DNA from 4 places in the Streptomyces sp. NPDC051963 genome. Region 3 is predicted to be linked to each of the others. Evidence: riboswitches for the same ligand, from Rfam matches in the RefSeq annotation. Region 3 holds a riboswitch; each other region holds the start of a gene.

What was found. A riboswitch is a leader RNA that binds a small molecule or an ion and turns the genes downstream of it on or off. The one in region 3 is predicted to bind cobalamin.
Region 1: it holds a riboswitch for cobalamin, as region 3 does, so the genes downstream of both, ACIHFB_RS05820 (ABC transporter substrate-binding protein) here and ACIHFB_RS07960 (iron ABC transporter permease) in region 3, are expected to answer to the same signal.
Region 2: it holds a riboswitch for cobalamin, as region 3 does, so the genes downstream of both, ACIHFB_RS12240 (cobalamin biosynthesis protein) here and ACIHFB_RS07960 (iron ABC transporter permease) in region 3, are expected to answer to the same signal.
Region 4: it holds a riboswitch for cobalamin, as region 3 does, so the genes downstream of both, ACIHFB_RS26510 (NAD-binding protein) here and ACIHFB_RS07960 (iron ABC transporter permease) in region 3, are expected to answer to the same signal.

What each region holds. Positions count from the first base shown of each region.
Region 1 is NZ_JBIUCC010000001.1:1,354,631-1,359,047, reverse strand. It holds gene ACIHFB_RS05835 (cysteine hydrolase family protein) at 1-92, opposite strand, end outside; gene ACIHFB_RS05830 (MFS transporter) at 128-1,549, opposite strand; gene ACIHFB_RS05825 (nuclear transport factor 2 family protein) at 1,780-2,196, shown strand; cobalamin riboswitch at 2,269-2,454, shown strand; gene ACIHFB_RS05820 (ABC transporter substrate-binding protein) at 2,524-3,543, shown strand; gene ACIHFB_RS05815 (FecCD family ABC transporter permease) at 3,540-4,417, shown strand, end outside.
Region 2 is NZ_JBIUCC010000002.1:1,273,178-1,277,594, forward strand. It holds gene ACIHFB_RS12235 (cobyric acid synthase) at 1-917, opposite strand, end outside; gene ACIHFB_RS12240 (cobalamin biosynthesis protein) at 914-1,867, opposite strand; cobalamin riboswitch at 1,968-2,110, opposite strand; gene ACIHFB_RS12245 (hypothetical protein) at 2,219-2,440, opposite strand; gene ACIHFB_RS12250 (inorganic phosphate transporter) at 2,471-3,706, opposite strand; gene ACIHFB_RS12255 (lysozyme) at 3,850-4,417, opposite strand, start outside.
Region 3 is NZ_JBIUCC010000002.1:324,565-328,981, forward strand. It holds gene ACIHFB_RS07950 (ABC transporter substrate-binding protein) at 1-64, opposite strand, end outside; gene ACIHFB_RS07955 (ABC transporter ATP-binding protein) at 57-845, opposite strand; gene ACIHFB_RS07960 (iron ABC transporter permease) at 845-1,897, opposite strand; cobalamin riboswitch at 1,944-2,090, opposite strand; gene ACIHFB_RS07965 (DUF397 domain-containing protein) at 2,067-2,333, opposite strand; gene ACIHFB_RS07970 (Scr1 family TA system antitoxin-like transcriptional regulator) at 2,315-3,148, opposite strand; gene ACIHFB_RS07975 (hypothetical protein) at 3,265-3,471, shown strand; gene ACIHFB_RS07980 (hypothetical protein) at 3,468-3,683, shown strand; gene ACIHFB_RS07985 (hypothetical protein) at 3,667-3,834, shown strand; gene ACIHFB_RS07990 (hypothetical protein) at 4,218-4,417, shown strand, end outside.
Region 4 is NZ_JBIUCC010000006.1:423,925-428,341, reverse strand. It holds gene ACIHFB_RS26535 (DNA primase) at 1-550, opposite strand, end outside; gene ACIHFB_RS26530 (gas vesicle protein GvpG) at 547-810, opposite strand; gene ACIHFB_RS26525 (GvpL/GvpF family gas vesicle protein) at 821-1,579, opposite strand; gene ACIHFB_RS26520 (gas vesicle structural protein GvpA) at 1,576-2,025, opposite strand; gene gvpO (gas vesicle protein GvpO) at 2,074-2,409, opposite strand; cobalamin riboswitch at 2,641-2,822, shown strand; partial or broken gene ACIHFB_RS26510 (NAD-binding protein) at 2,817-3,050, shown strand; gene ACIHFB_RS26505 (enoyl-CoA hydratase) at 3,047-3,823, shown strand; cobalamin riboswitch at 3,878-4,018, shown strand; gene ACIHFB_RS26500 (CbtB-domain containing protein) at 4,053-4,268, shown strand; gene ACIHFB_RS26495 (CbtA family protein) at 4,305-4,417, shown strand, end outside.

The DNA of each region.
Region 1 (4,417 bases), on a different contig from region 3:
GTGTCGGGGAGCGAGGCGATGATCGCCGACTGGAAGTCCATGAGGAGCAGGGCGGTGCGGGAGGGGTCGAGGTGAGGGGTGTTGGTGGTCATGACCTGGTCTTTCCGGGTTGTTGCGGGATGGGGTGTCAGTGAGCTGGTTGCCGGTCCGTTCTCGCCAGGTGGCGGTCCGAGACCGTCATGACGAGTACAAGGGCAGCGATACCGACCAGCGCCCAGGAGATGTGCTGAAGGCCGGTGTCGTCGACGTGGGTGCGGAAGGCGGTGCCGGTGATGGCCGCCGAGGCGATGGAGCCGATGTAGCCGAAGGTACGCAGGAGTCCTGAGGCGGTGCCGACGCTCTCGGGGGGCGCTTCCTTGTACAGGACCGTCTGGTTCGCCACGTTGCTCGCCCCGGAGGTGAGGCCGAACACCGCCGTGACCGCTGTCACCGCGATCACGGGGCTGCCGCTGTCCAGGAACAGCGTGGCGACGGCTCCCACGAGCAGGAGCAGCGCCGAGACGACCAGCGGCGCCCGGACGCGGGCGCGCCGCGATACGACACGGGCGGAGAGGGCCGACAGGGCACCCATCGGGATGAGGACCAGACCTGCCTGGTAGGCGGAGAGTCCGCGGGCCGCTTCGAGCCACTGGGTGAGCCCGTAGAGGATCACGTAAGTGCCGAGGAGCGTAAGGCCGTTGCGTACGTAGGTGCGGGTGAGCGCGAGGTTCGAGGCGAGCAGACGGACGTTCAGGAAGGGGTTGGCGGCGCGCAGTTCCCAGCCGACGAGGGCGGCGGCGGCCGCGACGGATATGCACAGGGCCGTCCAGTCGGGGTCCGGCAGTGCGGACAGGAACACCAGCAACGCGGTGAGCGCCGCGCCGAAACCCACGATGCCGGCCACGTCGATACGGGAGACGAGGTCGCGCGCCGAGCGGCCGCGCACGCGGTCGGGATCCTTGGGGATCCAGGCCGCAGCCATGGCGAAGGCGGCAACCGCGAAGGGGACGTTGATCCAGAAGGCCGTCTGCCAGCCGAGCCATCCCACGAGCAGGCCACCGATGGCAGGGCCGACGGCCACGGTGGCGGCTCCCGCGATCGCCAGTCCGCCCAGGACACTGCCGGGCGGTGCCTGCAAGCCGGCTGCCCGGGCCCGCCGCCGGATCAGCAGCATCGCGGACGGATATCCGGCGGACGTGCCCGCTCCGATGAGAACGCGGGCCGTGACCAGAGACGGCAGGTCACGGGCGACCGCGCCGAGGACACCTCCGACGAGTACGAGGAGGATCCCGACGAAGAACACGCGCCTGGGCCCGAACTCCTCCGCGAGCCGCCCGGCCGCGGGCTGCGCTATCGCGCTGGTCAGATACAGGCTCGAGATCAGGATCGCGGTACCGCCGACGGAGGTGTGCATGGCGGCCGCGATGGTGACCAGGGCGGGCGCGATCACCGAGCTGTTGATCGGGTTGAGCACGGCGCCCATGTACAGCGGGGTGACGAAGGTCGGCCCGAAGGGCTTGTCCGACGGAGCCGTGCCCTGCCGCACGGTGACCCTCGCGGTGCTTTCCAAGGCGCTGCTCCTCGCTTCCCGTCTCCGCTGTCCTGGTGCTGCGCCGGGGGAGGCGTGGCAGCACTTTGAGCAGGTTGCCTGACAAATTATAGCAGGCCACCTGCCTATCTCTGGTGTCGCTACATACTTGCCGAAGCAAGCAAGCTAACGTACGGTTTTCGGTACCGAACCCGCAGGGCGCAGGTGCGCTGTCGGTGGGTCTGTTCCGAATTTCATGATGGGAACGAACAATGAGTGAAACCCTTACTTCCGCGGACATGCTGCGGCGCAGCCTGGACACTTTCCTCGCCAAGGACATGAAGGGCTGGACGGAGCTGTGCGACGAGCATGTCGTCCTTGAGTTCCCCTTCGCGCCCGCGGGCAGCCCGGTCCGGCTGGAGGGCCGGACAGCTGCCTACGAGTACCTGCGTGGCTACCCCGACCTCATCGACGTGCACCGGATCACGTCGCTGCGTATCTACGCCACCGACGACCCGAACGTGGCGGTCGCGGACTGGAGTGTCACGGGTCGAGTCCTCGCCAACGGGAACCCCTACGAGATGAGTTACGCCACTTTCGTGACGTTCAAGGACGGCCTCATCGTCTCGTACCGCGAGTACTGGAATCCGGAGGCGTTCACCAAGGCGCTGAGCGGCGCGTCCTTCTAGCCTCACAAGCGCGGGCCAGGCCCAGCGAATCGAGCTCCGGGCCGATTCGCTGGGTTTTCCGTTCTGCCTGCGTGATAGCTTGCCGAGGCCAGTCGAACCCATGTACGTGGGTCAGGGAATCCGGTGCGAATCCGGAGCTGACGCGCAGCGGTGAGGGTGACGGGCGGGGCCTCTGCCACTGGACGCGACGACGTCTGGGAAGGCGCCCCGACCGGAGGAACCCGAGTCCGAAGACCTGCTGGCGGCCTCCGCGGTCGGCGTACGGCGGGGGAGCACCGTACGACCGGGCTCCGCGTTCGAGCCCTCGACGACTGAGGACCGACTCCCGTGCCCTTCCCGTGTCTTGCCCGTCGCGCCACCCTGCTCGCGGCCGGATCCCTGCTCCTGGCCGGCTGCGCTGACAGCGGCACGACCGACGGCTCCAAGGCGGCAGCCACCTTCGACAACTGCGGCCGGACGGTCGGCGTCGAGTCACCGCCGAAGCGCGCCGTCTCCCTCAACCAGGGCACCACCGAGATCATGCTCTCGCTCGGCCTCGCCGACCGGATGGCGGGCACCGCCACCTGGACCGACCCGGTGATGAAGGGGCTGGAGAAGGCGAACGGCGAGGTGGAGCGGATCGCCGACAACAACCCCTCCTTCGAACGGGTCCTGGACGCCGACCCCGACTTCGTCGCCGCCTCCTTCGTCTCCACCCTGGGCAAGGGCGGCGTGGCCACCCGGGACCAGTTCGAGAAGCTCGGTGTGCCGACCTATGTCTCGCCGTCGGACTGCGCGGGCAAGGACAACTCCGGCGGGGGTGACGGTGCGCGCAGCAAGCCGCTCGGCATCGACGCCGTGTACGGCGAAATCCGTGACCTGGCCGCCGTGTTCGGTGTGAAGGAGCGGGGCGAGCAGCTGGTCGCCTCCCTCAAGAAGCGCATGGCCGAGGCCACTTCGGGCGTGGAGGGCTCGGACGTGACGCTCCTGTACTGGTTCGCCAACTCCGAGTCGCCGTACATGGCGGGTTGCTGTGGCGCGCCCGGCATCATCACGCGGGCGTTCGGCGCGAAGAACGTCTTCGACGACTCGCACGAGGAGTGGCCCCAGATCAACTGGGAGACCGTCGCCGACCGCAACCCTGACGTGCTCGTCATCGGCGACCTCACGCGCAAGTCGCAGACCGCCGAGTCGGCGGCGAAGAAGATCGCCTTCCTGGAGTCCGACCCGGTCACCAGGAACATGGACGCGGTCAAGCACAAGCGGTACGTCCTGCTCAGCGGGCAGGCGATGAACCCGACCATCCGGACGATCGAGGGCGTGGAACGGGTCGCGGCGGGCCTGCGCGAGTTCGGGCTCGCCAGGTGAGTCTGCGCACGCTCTCCCTGGGCGCGGCGGGAGCCCTTCTGCTGTGTGCCTCCCTCGCCGTCGCGATCACCATCGGTCCGGCCGACATCCGGGTCGGCGACGTATGGGCGAGTGTCGTGGCCCACCTCGGCGTCGGCACCTCGGACCTGAGCCCGATCCGGGACGGCATCGTCTGGCAGCTCCGGCTGCCCCGTACGTTGCTCGCGGCCGTCTGCGGGGCGGGGCTCGCCGTGTGCGGTGCGGTGATGCAGTCACTGCTGCGCAATCCGCTCGCCGACCCGTTCGTCCTCGGAGTGTCCTCGGGCGCGTCCACGGGAGCGGTGCTCGTGGTGGTCCTCGGCGTGGGAGGCGGCGCGGTGTCCGTGTCCGCGGGCGCGTTCGCGGGCGCCCTGGTGTCGTTCGCACTGGTGCTGCTGCTCAGCCACACCCTCGGCGGCACCACGGACCGGGTCGTCCTCGCGGGCGTCGCCGCGATGCAGCTGTTCTCGGCGCTGACCTCGTTCGTGGTGCTGACCGCCGCCGACGCCGAGACCACCCGGGGCGTGCTCTTCTGGCTGCTCGGCTCCCTCGGCGGCGCGGGCTGGACGGACGTCTGGATGTGCTTCGCGGTGCTCGCCGTCGCCCTGGTGGTGAGCCTTTCGTACGCCCGCACCCTCGACGCCTTCGCCTTCGGGCGGGACGCGGCCGCCGCCCTCGGGGTGTCCGTGGCCCGCACCCGGCTGGTGCTCCTGTGCGTCACGGCCCTCCTCACGGCGGCGTTGGTGGCCTCGGCCGGCGCCATCGGCTTCGTCGGCCTGGTCCTGCCGCACGCCGCCCGCGCCCTGACCGGCCCGGGCCACGCCCGGCTGCTGCCGGTCACCGCGCTGACCGGTGC
Region 2 (4,417 bases), 950 kb from region 3:
GGAACGATCACGAGATCGGCGTCGGCCAGCTCCTCCGGCCGGTCCACGAACCGCACCACGACGCCGGGTTCGGCGGCGAGGGCGTCGACGTCCGTGAAGTTGGACATGAGCGGGACGGCGCAGACGGCGACCCGCAGCACGTCGTCTCCGACCGGGGGAGCGACGACGGACTCGCGCACCGTCCCCCGCATTGAGACCCGCAGCCCGTCCTCCTCGTCGATACCGAGGCCGTGCCGGAAGGGCAGGACGCCGTACGTGCGCCGTCCGGTGAGCCCGTGGAGCATCTCCAGCCCGGGTTCGAGCAGGGACACATCTCCGCGGAACTTGTTGACGAGGAACCCGGCGACGTACCGCTGATCCTCGGGGGACAGCAGGGCGACGGTCCCGAAGAACGAGGCGAAGACCCCGCCACGGTCGATGTCCCCGACCACGAGCACGGGCAGCCCGGCATTCCGGGCGATGCCCATGTTGACGATGTCGGTGCGCCGCAGATTGATCTCGGCAGGACTGCCGGCCCCCTCACAGATCACCGCGTCATACGTGCCCCGCAACTCGGCAAGACAGTCGAGGACGGTCCCGAGCAGCCGCTCCTGCCGCCCACCGTGATAGCCACGTGCACTCAGCTCGCCCACGGGCTTCCCCATGAGCACGACCTGACTGCTCTGTTCGCCCCCGGGCTTGAGCAGCACGGGATTCATCAGCACGCTGGGCTCGACACGACAGGCCTGCGCCTGCATGGCCTGCGCCCGCCCGATCTCCGCGCCCTCCTTGGTGACGAACGAGTTCAGGGACATGTTCTGCGCCTTGAAGGGCGCGACCTTGACCCCCTGTCGCACGAGCCAGCGGCAGATCCCGGCGGTGACGACGCTCTTACCGGCGTCGGAGGTGGTGCCGGCGACGAGCAGACCGCCGTTCATGAGGTACGTCCCTTCGTACGTCGCCTGGCGAGCAGCCGGCCGGCGACACCGACGCCGAGCGCGAGCACGCCGACGCGACGGGAGAGCCGTACGGCCCGTTCGATGTCGTGGGTGGCGACGGGACGCCCCTCGGTGTTGAGGACGGGCCGGTGCTCGATCCGCCCCCCGTACGACAGCGTTCCCCCGAGCCGCACCCCCAGCGCCCCCGCGAACGAGGCTTCCACGGGCCCCGCGTTGGGACTCGGATGCTGCGCGGCGTCGGCACGCCAGGCCCGCAGGGCCCCCCGCGGCTCGGCACCGGCCACGGCGGCGAGTACGGCGGTGAGCCGCGCCCCCGGCCAGCCGGCGAGGTCGTCGAGGCGGGCCGAAGCCCAGCCGTAGCGCCGGTACTTGGGAGACTTGTGCCCGACCATGGCGTCCAGCGTGTTCACGGCCCGGAACCCGAGCAGCCCCGGCACACCGCCGACGGCGCCCCACACGAGCGCCCCCACGACGGCATCGGAGGTGTTCTCGGCGACGGACTCCACGACAGCGCGGGCGATCCCGTCCGCATCCAGCGCCTGCGGATCCCGCCCGCACAGATGCGGCAGCCGGGCCCGCGCCCCCTCGACGTCCCCCGCCTCCAGTGCCCGTCCGATGCCCCGCGCCTCACGGGCGAGCGAAGTCCCGCCGACCACCGCCCAGGTGGCGACGCCGGTCAGGGCGACGGACGCGGCAGGGGAGGACCGTACGATCCGGGCGGCGACGGCACCGAGTGCGACGGTGCCGCCGGCACACACGGTGGTGTGCAGGGTGCCCCACCCTCGATGGTCACGCCACAGCACCCGTTCCACGGCCCCGGCGGCTCGCCCGAACGCGGCGACCGGATGCCCGCGGCGCGGATCGCCGAGCAGCAGGTCGCCGATGAGTCCGGCGGCGGCGCCGTACGCGAAGACGCGATCGGCACGCATGCGGCTCAGCCGGCCACGGGGTCAGGCAGAGACCTGGTACTGCACCTCGAACGGCAGCCGAGCATCGCGATATGTCCTCACTCAGGGTGTCCACGCCCTGGTTCGACTAGACCGGCGGTGAGAGTTCCTGGCTCCCGGGGATTGCTACCCCGGTGACAGTGGCGGGACCGCGCCGGATTCACACCGGCTTCCTCTCCTGCCGCCGTATATGGCTCCGGCAGTCCACCATGGGGCCGGAAGGGGCGTCAACTTGCCGTTGACCTGCAACGGGAGAGTGTGCTGAGGCCCACACACGAGGGGTGCGGGACGGTGATCCGTCCCGCACCCCTGGGTGCCTTCACGCGCGGCGTGTCACGCGACGATCAGATAGATCCCGTAGGCCACCGCCGCCGCGCACGCGGCGAAGCAGGCGTATGCGCCGGTGATCGCGAGCGCCGCGGAGTCGCCCTGGACCGTGGCGCGTTCACGCCGGGACAGGCCCGCGACGCCGAGGGTGAACAGGGCCACGAGGGCCACGGTGACCACGAGGCTGACGCCGAAGACGGAGCCCAGGGTCGCCCAGTCGATCTTCATGATGCTGCTTTCTCGAGTGCTGGGTGGGGGTCAGACCGTGGCCTGCGAGGGCGCGGGTTCCGAGGACGGGGCGGGGATCGTGGCCGTCAGCTCCTCGGCCGTCGTGCCCGCGGGCGGCGGGGTCACCGCGGCGATCGCCGTCGTCACCACGCCGGCCGGCTCCTCCGCCGAGTCGTTGACGTTCGTGTGGTCGACGACCTCGCGGCGGGAGCGCTGCCAGATCGCGGCGCTGGAGGCGATCAGGAAGACCGCGACCAGGGCGGTGCCCCAGCTGCCGAAACCGGTGACCCATTCCGCGACGGCACCGACCAGGGCCGCCGCCGGCAGCGTCAGACCCCAGGCGACGAACATCCGGGTGGCCGTGGACCAGCGGACGACCCCGCCCTTGCGGCCGAGGCCCGCGCCCATCACCGCGCCGGAGACGGAGTGCGTGGTGGACAGGGAGAAACCGAGGTGGGAGGAGGCCAGGATGACCGTGGCCGCGCTGGTCTGGGCGGCGAAGCCCTGCTGCGGCTGGAGGTCGGTGAGGCCCTTGCCCATGGTGCGGATGATGCGCCAGCCGCCGAGGTAGGTGCCGAGCGCGATGGCCAGGCCCGCGGAGAGGATCACCCAGGTGGGAGGGTTCGAGTCGGGGGCGATGGCGCCGCCGGCGACCAGGGCGAGGGTGATGATGCCCATCGTCTTCTGCGCGTCGTTGGTGCCGTGGGCCAGCGAGACCAGACCGGCCGAGGCGATCTGGCCGGCCCGGTAGCCCTTCGCGGCCGCCTTGCCGTCGGCCTTCTTGCCGAGGGAGTACGACAGGCGCGTGGCCAGCAACGCTGCGACACCGGCGACGATCGGGGCGGCGATCGCCGGGATCAGCACCTTGGTGACGAGCGCGTCGCCGTGGACCGCACCGACGCCTGCCGAGGCGATGGTGGCGCCGATCAGACCGCCCATGAGGGCGTGCGAGGAACTGGAGGGGAGCCCGACCAGCCAGGTCAGCAGATTCCAGAGAATCGCGCCGACCAGGGCGGCGAAGATGACCTCGGGACGTATACCGGTCTCGTCGACGAGCCCTTTGGAGATCGTGTTGGCGACCTCCACCGAGAGGAAGGCGCCGACGAGGTTGAGGACGGCGGACATGGCCACCGCGACCTTCGGTCTGAGCGCACCGGTCGAGATGGTCGTGGCCATCGCGTTGGCGGTGTCGTGGAAACCGTTCGTGAAATCGAACGCGAGTGCGGTTACCACCACAATCGCGAGGATCAGCGAGAAGCTTTCCATTTACCCAGGCAATCGTTCGAGGTCGTTGGCCGGTTGAACGTAGGTAACCTGAATGAACGGAAGGTGAACTGAGGGGGGCCGCAGGGTGCCGAGAAGTGCCGATATTGCCCCTCGGGTTCCGTGCGGCCCATGCGTCCCAAGAGTTAGGAGCCTCGGGCAAACTTCTTCAGCTGGGACAGGGAGCCGTTGAAGAGATTCTGGTCGCCGGGCAGGCTGCCGCTGTTGTCGTACTGCCAGAAGGTCCAGAACCCCCACCCTGCCGGCAGGGTGCCCGCCGTCGACGAGTTGTAGCGGGCGACCCACAGCGCATGGTTCGAGGCGAAGGCCCGGCTGCTGCCGGTGCACTTGTTCCACCAGTGGGCGGTCGTGTAGATCACCGGGCGGCGTCCGGTCAGCCGCTTCACCTCGTTGCTGAACCCCTTGATCCAGGCGACCATCCTGGAATTGCTCATGTTGTAGCAACTGTGCTTCTTGTCGTACGGGTTGTACTCGATGTCGAGCGCGGGCGGCAGAGTCCAGCCGTCCGCCCGCCAGGCTCCGCCGTTGCGGATGAAGTAGGCGGCCTGGGTCCTGCCCGACGACTTGTTGGGCAGCGCGAAGTGGTAGGCCCCGCGGACCAGGCCCGCGTTGCGCGAGCCCTGGTACTGCTGGCTGAAGTAGGGGTTGCGGTAGGTGTGGGACTCGGTCGCCTTGACGTAGACGAACTTGGCG
Region 3 (4,417 bases):
CCTCGGCGCCGCAGCCCGTGGTGAGCACGGCCAGGCAGACGGCGGCGACAACTGGCTTACGCATGGCGGGGAGTTCCTTGATCGGACGGCGGGAGAAGGTCGAAGAGGAGTTGGACGGCGCCCGTCTCCGGATGCCGGACGGGATGGGCGCGCACGCCGAACACCTCGGCGAGCAGGTCAGGGTGCAGGACGTCGTGCGGGGGACCGGTGGCGACGACCCGCCCGTCCGCGATCACGTACAGCAGATCGCAGTGCGCGGCGGCCAGGTTGAGGTCGTGCAGCGCGGCCAGCACCGTCAGACCGCTCGCCCGGACCAGGGACAGCACGTCCAACTGGTGGGCGATGTCGAGGTGGTTGGTCGGTTCGTCCAGGACCAGTACCCGGGGACGCTGGGCCAGCGCCCGTGCGATCAGCACGCGTTGCCGCTCGCCGCCGGACAGGGCCAGAAAGCCCCGATCCGCGAGCCGGTCCACGCCCGTGGACCGCATCGCCTCCGCACAGATCGCCCGGTCCTCGGCCGCCGTACGGCCCCGGTGCGGCAGCCGCCCCATCGCGACCACCTCGGCCACGGTGAAGTCGAACTCCGACGACGACTCCTGCGGCAGCGCGGCCAGCCGCCGGGCGGCGGCACGGGGATCCAGTGCGTGTACGTCGTCCCCGTCCAGCCGTACGACCCCCGCGGCCGGCCGCAGCGCCCGGTACACGCACCTGAGCAGCGTCGACTTCCCGCTCCCGTTGGGCCCGACCAGCCCCACGAACGCCCCGCTGTCCACGGTGAGTTTGATCTCGTCGACGAGCCGCTTTCCGGCCGCCTCGAACGTCACGCCCTCCACATCGAGCCGCATCAGCGCCCCCCGAACGCGTAGCCGCCGCGCCGCATCAGGAGCAGGAAGGCCGGGACACCGACCACCGCCGTGATCACCCCGACCGGCAACTCCGCCGGCGCCGGCAGCAGCCGGGACAGCACATCCGCCCACACCAGCAGCACGGCCCCGGCGAGCGGGGCGACCGCGAGCACCCGCCGGTGATCGGCGCCGACCAGCATCCGTACGACATGCGGCACCATCAGCCCGACGAACCCGATGGCTCCGCTGACCGCCACCACGGTCCCGGTCACCGCCGCCGTGACCAGGAACAACTCCCGCCGCAGCCGGGTCGGTTGCACCCCCAGCGCCGCCGACGTCTCGTCCCCCATCGCCAGCGCGTTCAGCGCCTCCGCCCGCCACCGCAGCCACACCCACCCGGCCGCGACCGTCACGGCGGCGATCGGCACCCGTGGCCAGGTCGCCCCGCCCAGACTTCCCAGCAGCCACATCACCGCCGAGCGCGCCGCCTCGCCCCGGGCCGCGCCGAACACCATCACGGTGGTCAGCGCCTCGAAGCCGTACGCCAGCGCCGTCCCCGTCAGGATCAGCCGCAGCGGCGTCAGCCCGTGCGTCGCCGAACGGGCCGCGGCGTACACGATCGCCATCGCGGCGAGCGCCGAGCAGAACGCGGACACCGACAGCGCCCACACCCCGAGGCCCGCGAACGCCCCCAGCAGGATGACCGCGTTGGCCCCCACGGCGGCACCCGACGAGATCCCCAGCACGAACGGGTCGGCCAGCGCATTGCGCACCATCGCCTGCACGGCCACCCCGACCGTCGCGAGCCCCGCCCCCACGACGGCCGCCAGCACGACACGCGGCAGCCGGATCTCCCAGACGATCGTGTACGCCGCCACGTCCTCGGCGTGGATGGCCCCACCGGTGAAACCGGCCCCCAGGAAACGGAAGACGTCCCCCCAGCCGACCCCCGCGGCGCCGAGCCCGACGCCGGAGACAAGGGAGACGAGGAGCAGGATCGCGAGGGCGGCAACCAACGGCGGCACGGGTATTCGGCCTGGTGAGGGGCGCACGCTCGGCGGTCCTTCGCCTCGGCTCGCAGTCCTCGGCGAGCGGTCAATGGGCTGACAAACCGCCTGCGGGTAATCGGGCTTGTGCGTCGGCCCCAAGGGGCCACGCACACACCGTTGCGGGTCAGCGCCGGACTCTCACCGGACTTCCCCCGCAGGAGGCTCGGGGAGACTAGCAGGCGCGAGTGAAGGCGGCCCAGGTGGCTTCGCCGATAAGGATGACGGGGCCGTCGGGGTTCTTGCTGTCGCGTACCGGTACGACGCCGGGGACTCCGTCGGCGACCTCGACGCACTCGCCGCCGTTGTCGTCGCTGTAGGTGCTTTTGCGCCAGCGGGCGGCACCAGGGAAGTCGTACGCGACCTCGACGCAGCTGCCGCCGTTGCCGTCGCTGTACGTGCTTTTGCGCCAGTGGGCGTTGCTCAGGTCGTACTCGCGCATCGTCTGTGATCCTCCGCCGCCGACTCGATCAGGGCCAGGGACACCTCTGGCGACAGGGCGGCGCCCCTGAGCAGATCGTATGCCGACTTCGCGCGCTTCACCACAGCGGGATCGTCCAGCAGGCTCCCCGAATACACGGCTTCTGTATAGGCCGTTGGGGGCGCGTCTTCGAACTCCATCAGCACCACCATCCCGTTCATGAGCGCGTACGCCCCCGCCGAGTACGGCAACACCTGCACCAGCACCACCCGCTCCCGCGCCAGCCTCGCCACATGCTCCAGTTGCTCGGCCATCACCCCGGCGCCTCCGACCGGAATCCGCAGCACGTTCTCATGCAGGATCACCCAATACACGGGCCGTGTAGCGTCCCGGAGGATCTTCGCCCGGTCCAGGCGGCCGGACACCTTCTCCTCGATGTACTCCTCCGGCGCGAACGGGTTCATTGCCACGGTGATCGCCCGTGCGTACGACGCCGTCTGCAACAGACCCGGCACCAGCGCGGGCGCGAACTCGCAGATCTCCGTCGCCAGAGCCTCCAGCTCCGCCGCCCTCGCGAAGTAATCCGCATACCGTTTGTCGTCAATCAGCTTCCGGCACAGCCGCTCGAAAATACCGTCGGTTTGTAGCGCCTCATCAATCCGCTGCGCGATATCCAACTGTGGCTTTCGAATCGCCTGCTCGAACTGACCGATATAGGCGCCCGAGACGAAGACGCGCGCCCCCAACTCAACCTGAGTGAGCCCCCTATCCTCCCGGTGCCGCTTCAGTTCCGTGCCGAAGAACTCCCATGCCGCCTGACGTGAACCGTTGGCCACAGTTCAACCCCCTTGTACTGCCTCGCACTTGTAGAGCACAGACTCCTGCCGAGTGTAGATGTCGTGCGTCACCCTTGAGATGTGAAGCGTAAAACCCGAAAAGGGAGGGGAACCACGTGAAGGCACAGCACTCGGCGCTCTGCGTCGAAGAGGCGGAGGAAGCAGTGAAGGAATTGCGGGCAGCATTGGAAAACGCAGGAATCATTCTGCCGTCCCTGCGGATCGACCCGGCGAGTCTTGCGCGGGAGGCCCCCTGTCCGCTCGTCGAATTGGGCCGCTGTTCCGTCGAAGCCGCGCAGCGACTCGCCGCGGTGCTGCGGTGAAGCCGCCGGTCGGGTCGTACGTGGTGGACACCCGTAGCGGCAGGGTCGGCATCGTCATGGGGCACGAGGGTCCGTACGTCCAACTCAGACCGTACGGCGGCGGCAGGGAGTGGGACGCCGAGCCGGGCGTGGTACGGGGCGCCACGTCCGCCGAGCGGCTCAGCGCCGCCACGGCCCACGCGAACGCACGCAGTCGTGGCGAAATCCCGTGACGGTGGAGTCTTCACCCTGGTCTCCATGGACGGCACCCGGCAGCTGTCGCCGGAGTTGACGGGTGCCTTCGCCGGCGACCTCCGCTTCCCGGTGGGCGGAACGGTGGTGGCCTTTCTGCACCGTCACCGCGGAAACGCGATCCGCTTTTAGGCGGAGGGCAAGTCGGTCTCCATCGATGCCATGATGGCCGCGGAACTGCTCGCCGAGTCCGGCAACACCGTGATGTTTCTCGACGCCGACATCGCCCACTGCGGCGGCACGAGCGCGCGGTGCGAGCGCGCCAAGGTCGAACTGGGCGACGTCCCTGCGTTCGCCGACCATGTGGCGCTGTTCTCCCGGGCGCGGACGGGAACACGCGGGCGCCGTTTCAGCGAGCGGCTTCTCGATGTCACCCCGGCCTGCTTGAGAAGGCACGACTGCGGGCGGATCCTGCTGCTCCCCGCCACCCGGCCGAGCGACCGGACGTTCGCCTTCGAGGGGTCCGTCGTCACCTTCCTCGGCTGCATCCACCAGATCGGCGGGACGCTTTCGCGATGCCGGCCGGCTGCGCGGCGCTGGTGTTCTACGGCAGGACCAAACTCCCCGACCCGCTCACGGTCATGCCCACCGGTTCGTCGGCCGCGTCGAGAATGCTCGACACCCTCGTCGGATCCGCGTACATCGTGCTGATGCTGCGGATGGCGGTGACGCTCGCGATCGTCTCGGGCGGCGGCCAGAGCAGTCTGCCGACCTG
Region 4 (4,417 bases), on a different contig from region 3:
TCTTCTTCGGGGCCGTCTTCTTGGCGGGCGCCTTGCGCGCGGACTTCTTGGCGGTCTTGGGGGCGGTCTGGGAGGCGCTCTTCTCCGCCGGAGCCGGAGCCTTCCGGGCGGCCCTCTTGCGCGACGTCTCCTCGCTCTCGTCGGCGTCCAGGGACTCGTCGCGGTCCTCGAGCTTCTCTTCCTGCTGTTCCTCGTCCTGGTCTTCCTCGTCCTCGTCGTGCCCGGTCTCCACGACACCCGCGAGCTGGTCGCGGACATCGGCGGTACGGCCGTGCAGACGGTCGGCGAGCGCATCCATCTGCCGCTCGACCAGCGCGCCCGAGGCGGCCTTGCCGACGCCGCTCAGGTCCTGGCGCAGCTCGTCGCCGATCTGCTTGAACTGCGGGTTGTCCTTCAGCTGCCGCGAGACCAGGTCCGCCACGGCGCCGGGGCTCAGGTTCAGTCGCTTGCCCGCGATCAACGTGCCCGCGGCCATGGCCAGTTTCAGCTTCTTGGTGCGTCCGAGGACGTACCCGGCCCCGATCGCGAGGCCGATGAGTGTTCGGTTCATGGTGTCGTCCCGTCGTCCGTTCCGAAGCTTCTGTGTGTGGCCGTCTCCAGCCGGTCGAGGAGTTCGTCCTCCAGTTGGTCGAACTCCTCCTCGGTGATCTCACCGGCCTCCAGCAGCGTCTCCAGGCGGGCGAGTTCGGCCTGGATCGTCGCGGGGTCGTAGTAGATGCGTTCGGCTTCCTGCACCACCTGCTCGATGACCCACGCGCTGCCGCGCACGGGGGCGAACGGGAGGAGGAGCACTTCCGAGATCAGTCCCACGATGTGCCTTCTAACCGTCGGTGCCGTCGGTGCCGGCGGGTCGAGCCGGGCCCGGCTCGACGAAGCTGTACGGAGGCAGCGGGCCGTTGACGCTCATTTCGAGGTGCGGGACGGCCGCGCGCAGTTCCTCCACCTTCTCCAGGAAGCCGGCGGCCGAGTCCCGCTCCACCAGGAAGGAGACATTGACCAGCCATCCGCCCGATCCGGGGCCGAGACTGGTCGCCGCGGCGTATGGCGCGAGGGCCTCCTGCACGGCTGTCGCGTCCTGGGCCTCCTGCGCCTGCACGGCGGCGGCGATCATCTCGCCGAGCTGGAGCTGCCGCTCGTGGCTGCGGCCGCCCGCCTGCCGGCCGGCTTGGACGAGGGCCCGCAGCTCGGGACTGTCGGCCAGCACGTGGTGCAGTACCGCTTCCTCGACGTGGGAGGCCTTGAGGTTGTACTCGACCTTGCCGTCGAGCGCTTTGAGCCGCTCCTCGTAGTGGTTCGCGCGCTCGGCGAGGACCGCGGTGACCTTGCTGTCGTCGGGGGCCACACTTCCGAACCGCAGGGGCAGTACGCAGCCGGTGGAGCCGGTCTCGGCGAGCACGTTCTGGTGGGCGAGGAGTTCGCGTCGCTTGGGGCGCAGGTCCTCCGGCGCGTCGCTGACGACCGCCGCGAGCTCACCCTCTTCCAGCACACGCACCGGCTGGGGCGGGTTGCCCACGCCGTCCAGGCCTTCGGGGAGGGCGGGGTGCGACCGCGCGGTGATGGCGTAGACGTAGGTGCTCACTCGTCTTCCTCCCTCTCCTTGCGGCGCGCAGCTGTGCTCTTGCGCGTCCGCGGCCGGCGCTCATGCTCTTCCTGCTCCTTCGAGGAGCCCTCGTCACGGCCTTGCCGGAAGGCGTCGGAGATCGTCTCCGCGGCGCCGGACAGCGCGCCCTTGGATTTGCCGCGGGCGCCGGACTCGGTGATCTCGCCGACCATGTCGGGCAGGCCGGGGCTCTTGTGGGGGCCCGCCTCCAGGTCGAGGCGGTTGCAGGCCTCGGCGAAGCGGAGGTAGGTGTCGACGCTGGCGACGACGACCCGTACGTCGATCTTGAGGATCTCGATGCCGACCAGGGAGACACGTATGAACGCGTCGATGACCAGACCCCTGTCGAGGACGAGTTCCAGTACGTCGTAGAGGCTGCTGCTGCGGCCTCCTCCGCTGGCTTGTTGTGCTGGGACAACGGTCATGTCTGTCGTCCTCCTTGCCGGGGGAAGGGCTGACCGCGGGCGGGCGGCCTACTGGCCGCCGGAGCGGTCTGTTTCGGACCGCCCCCTCTCGTAGCGACGGATGCGCCGGTAGCCGGTGAGCTGTCCCTGTTCGTCGAGGTCCACCTGATAGCTCGCCATCAGGCTCATCGTCTCCGGGACCTTGGCGAGTTCGAGGACTTCGATCGCCAGGGACCAACCGCCGTCCGTCTTCTCGAAGGACGAGACGGTCTCCGCTGTCATGCCGGTCATGTCGCCGAGCTGGTCGCGCGCCCGGCGCAGTACCTCTGTCGGCGTCTGCCGGTCGTCGTCCGTCATGGCGTCGTCCTCGCTCCGCACGCTTCGAGTACCGCGGTCTGCCGTCATATGTGATTTATGTGAGTTTTATGAGGTTTTTGTGAACTAGTGAGGCGTGCAGCGGCTCACGGCTCACGCGCAAACTCACGCGTTCTCCATCGCCACACCGTCTTCGAGTGGCCCTAAGGCTTTGGGCTAAACCTTCTCGAATTGCGCGGCGGCCGAGAATGTGATGTCGGCCGGACCGGCAGCGACGTCATGGTGGGGTCCCGCGGGGTGGATTTACTGGGACGTCCAACTATATTGTCGTGAGCACAAGGCCCGCGGTGCAGGGAAGCCGGTGTGAATCCGGCGCGGTCCCGCCACTGTGACCGGGGAGTACGCCGTCGAGAGTTACGCCACTGACGAGCTGGATGTCGGGAAGGCGGACGGCGCGCGCTGATCCGGGAGTCAGGATACCGGCCGCGGGATGTTCCGGCCCCGTCCCGGCCGGCCCCGCCAACCGCGGCTACCGGCCGGGATTCGCCGCCTCCCTCATGGCCAAGGACCTGGCCCTGGCCGCCAACGCGGTCCGGTCGGGCGGCGTCCATGCGGAACTCGGTCTGCGCGCGGCCGAGTTGTACGCCGCCTATGCCGAGCGCGCCGGAGCCACGGAGGACTTCTCCGGCATCGTACGGACGATCAGGGACCGGAGCGGGGAACACGCATGAGCACCGAGTACGAGACGATCCTCGTCGAGCGCAAGGGCCGTACCGCCCTGCTCACCCTCAACCGTCCGAAGGCCCTCAACGCACTGAACCTGAAGGTCATGGAGGAGGTCGTGGCCGCCACCGAGGCCCTCGACCGGAACCCGGAGTGCGGGTGCATCGTGATCATGGGCTCGGCGAAGGCGTTCGCCGCCGGGGCCGACATCAAGGAGATGCAGCCGCAGGGCTACCTGGACATGTTCCTCACCGACTGGTTCACGGCCTGGGACCGGCTCGCCCAGGTGCGCACGCCGACCCTCGCGGCCGTCTCCGGATACGCCCTCGGCGGCTGTGAACTCGCCATGCTCTGCGACATCCTGCTCGCCGCCAACACCGCCGTCTTCGGCCAGCCGGAGATCAAGCTGGGCGTGATCCCCGGCAACTGCGGCTCCCAGCGGCTGACCCGGGCGGTCGGCAAGGCCAAGGCCATGGAGATGTGCCTGACCGGGCGCACCATGGACGCCGCCGAGGCCGAGCGCGCCGGACTCGTTTCCCGGATCGTGCCCGCCGACGAGCTGCTCGGCGAGGCGCTCGCTGTCGCCGAGACCGTCGCCGGCATGTCGCTCCCGGTGGCGATGATGGCGAAGGAAGCCGTGGGCCACGCCTTCGAGACCACGCTCACCGAGGGCGTCCGCTTCGAACGCAGCCTCTTCCACGCGGTGTTCGCGACCGCCGACCAGAAGGAGGGCATGGGCGCCTTCGTCGACAAGCGGCCGCCCGAGTTCCGCCACCGCTGACCCGAAGAGGCGCGGGCTTCTGCCGGTTGATTTGGGGTGGACTTGATTGACCGGCCGGAGAAGCAGGCCGTACGTTCCCCATGTAGTGATGGCATAAGGAAGCTGGTGGAATTCCAGCACGGTCGCGCCACTGTGAGCCCGCCACCGGAAGGTGACGGGCGAGTCAGACACTGAGCCCTCACTCCGCCCGTACACGCAAGGGACGCACGATCCCCAAGGAGGGCTCACCTTGAGCAGCATTTCCACGCCCCGCCCGGCGTCCACACCGGTCGTCCTGCCGGTCTCCAAGGCCGTCATCTGGCTGGTCGGCACCGCTCTGATCGCGCTGGCCGTCTACTACTTCATCGGTGTCGACCAGGGCGCGGTGTCGGTGTTCGGAAACGACGCGCACGTGCACGAGTTCGTCCACGACGCTCGTCACTTCCTCGGCTTCCCCTGCCACTGACCCTCCGCCGGCACCAGGACGTACGGACAACTCGACATGGAAAAGAAGCTCATACTGCGCGGCGTGCTCGCCGGCGCGGTCGCGGGTCTGCTCGCCTTCGCCTTCGCGCGGATCTTCGCCGAACCGCAGATCGCCAAGGCCATCGACTA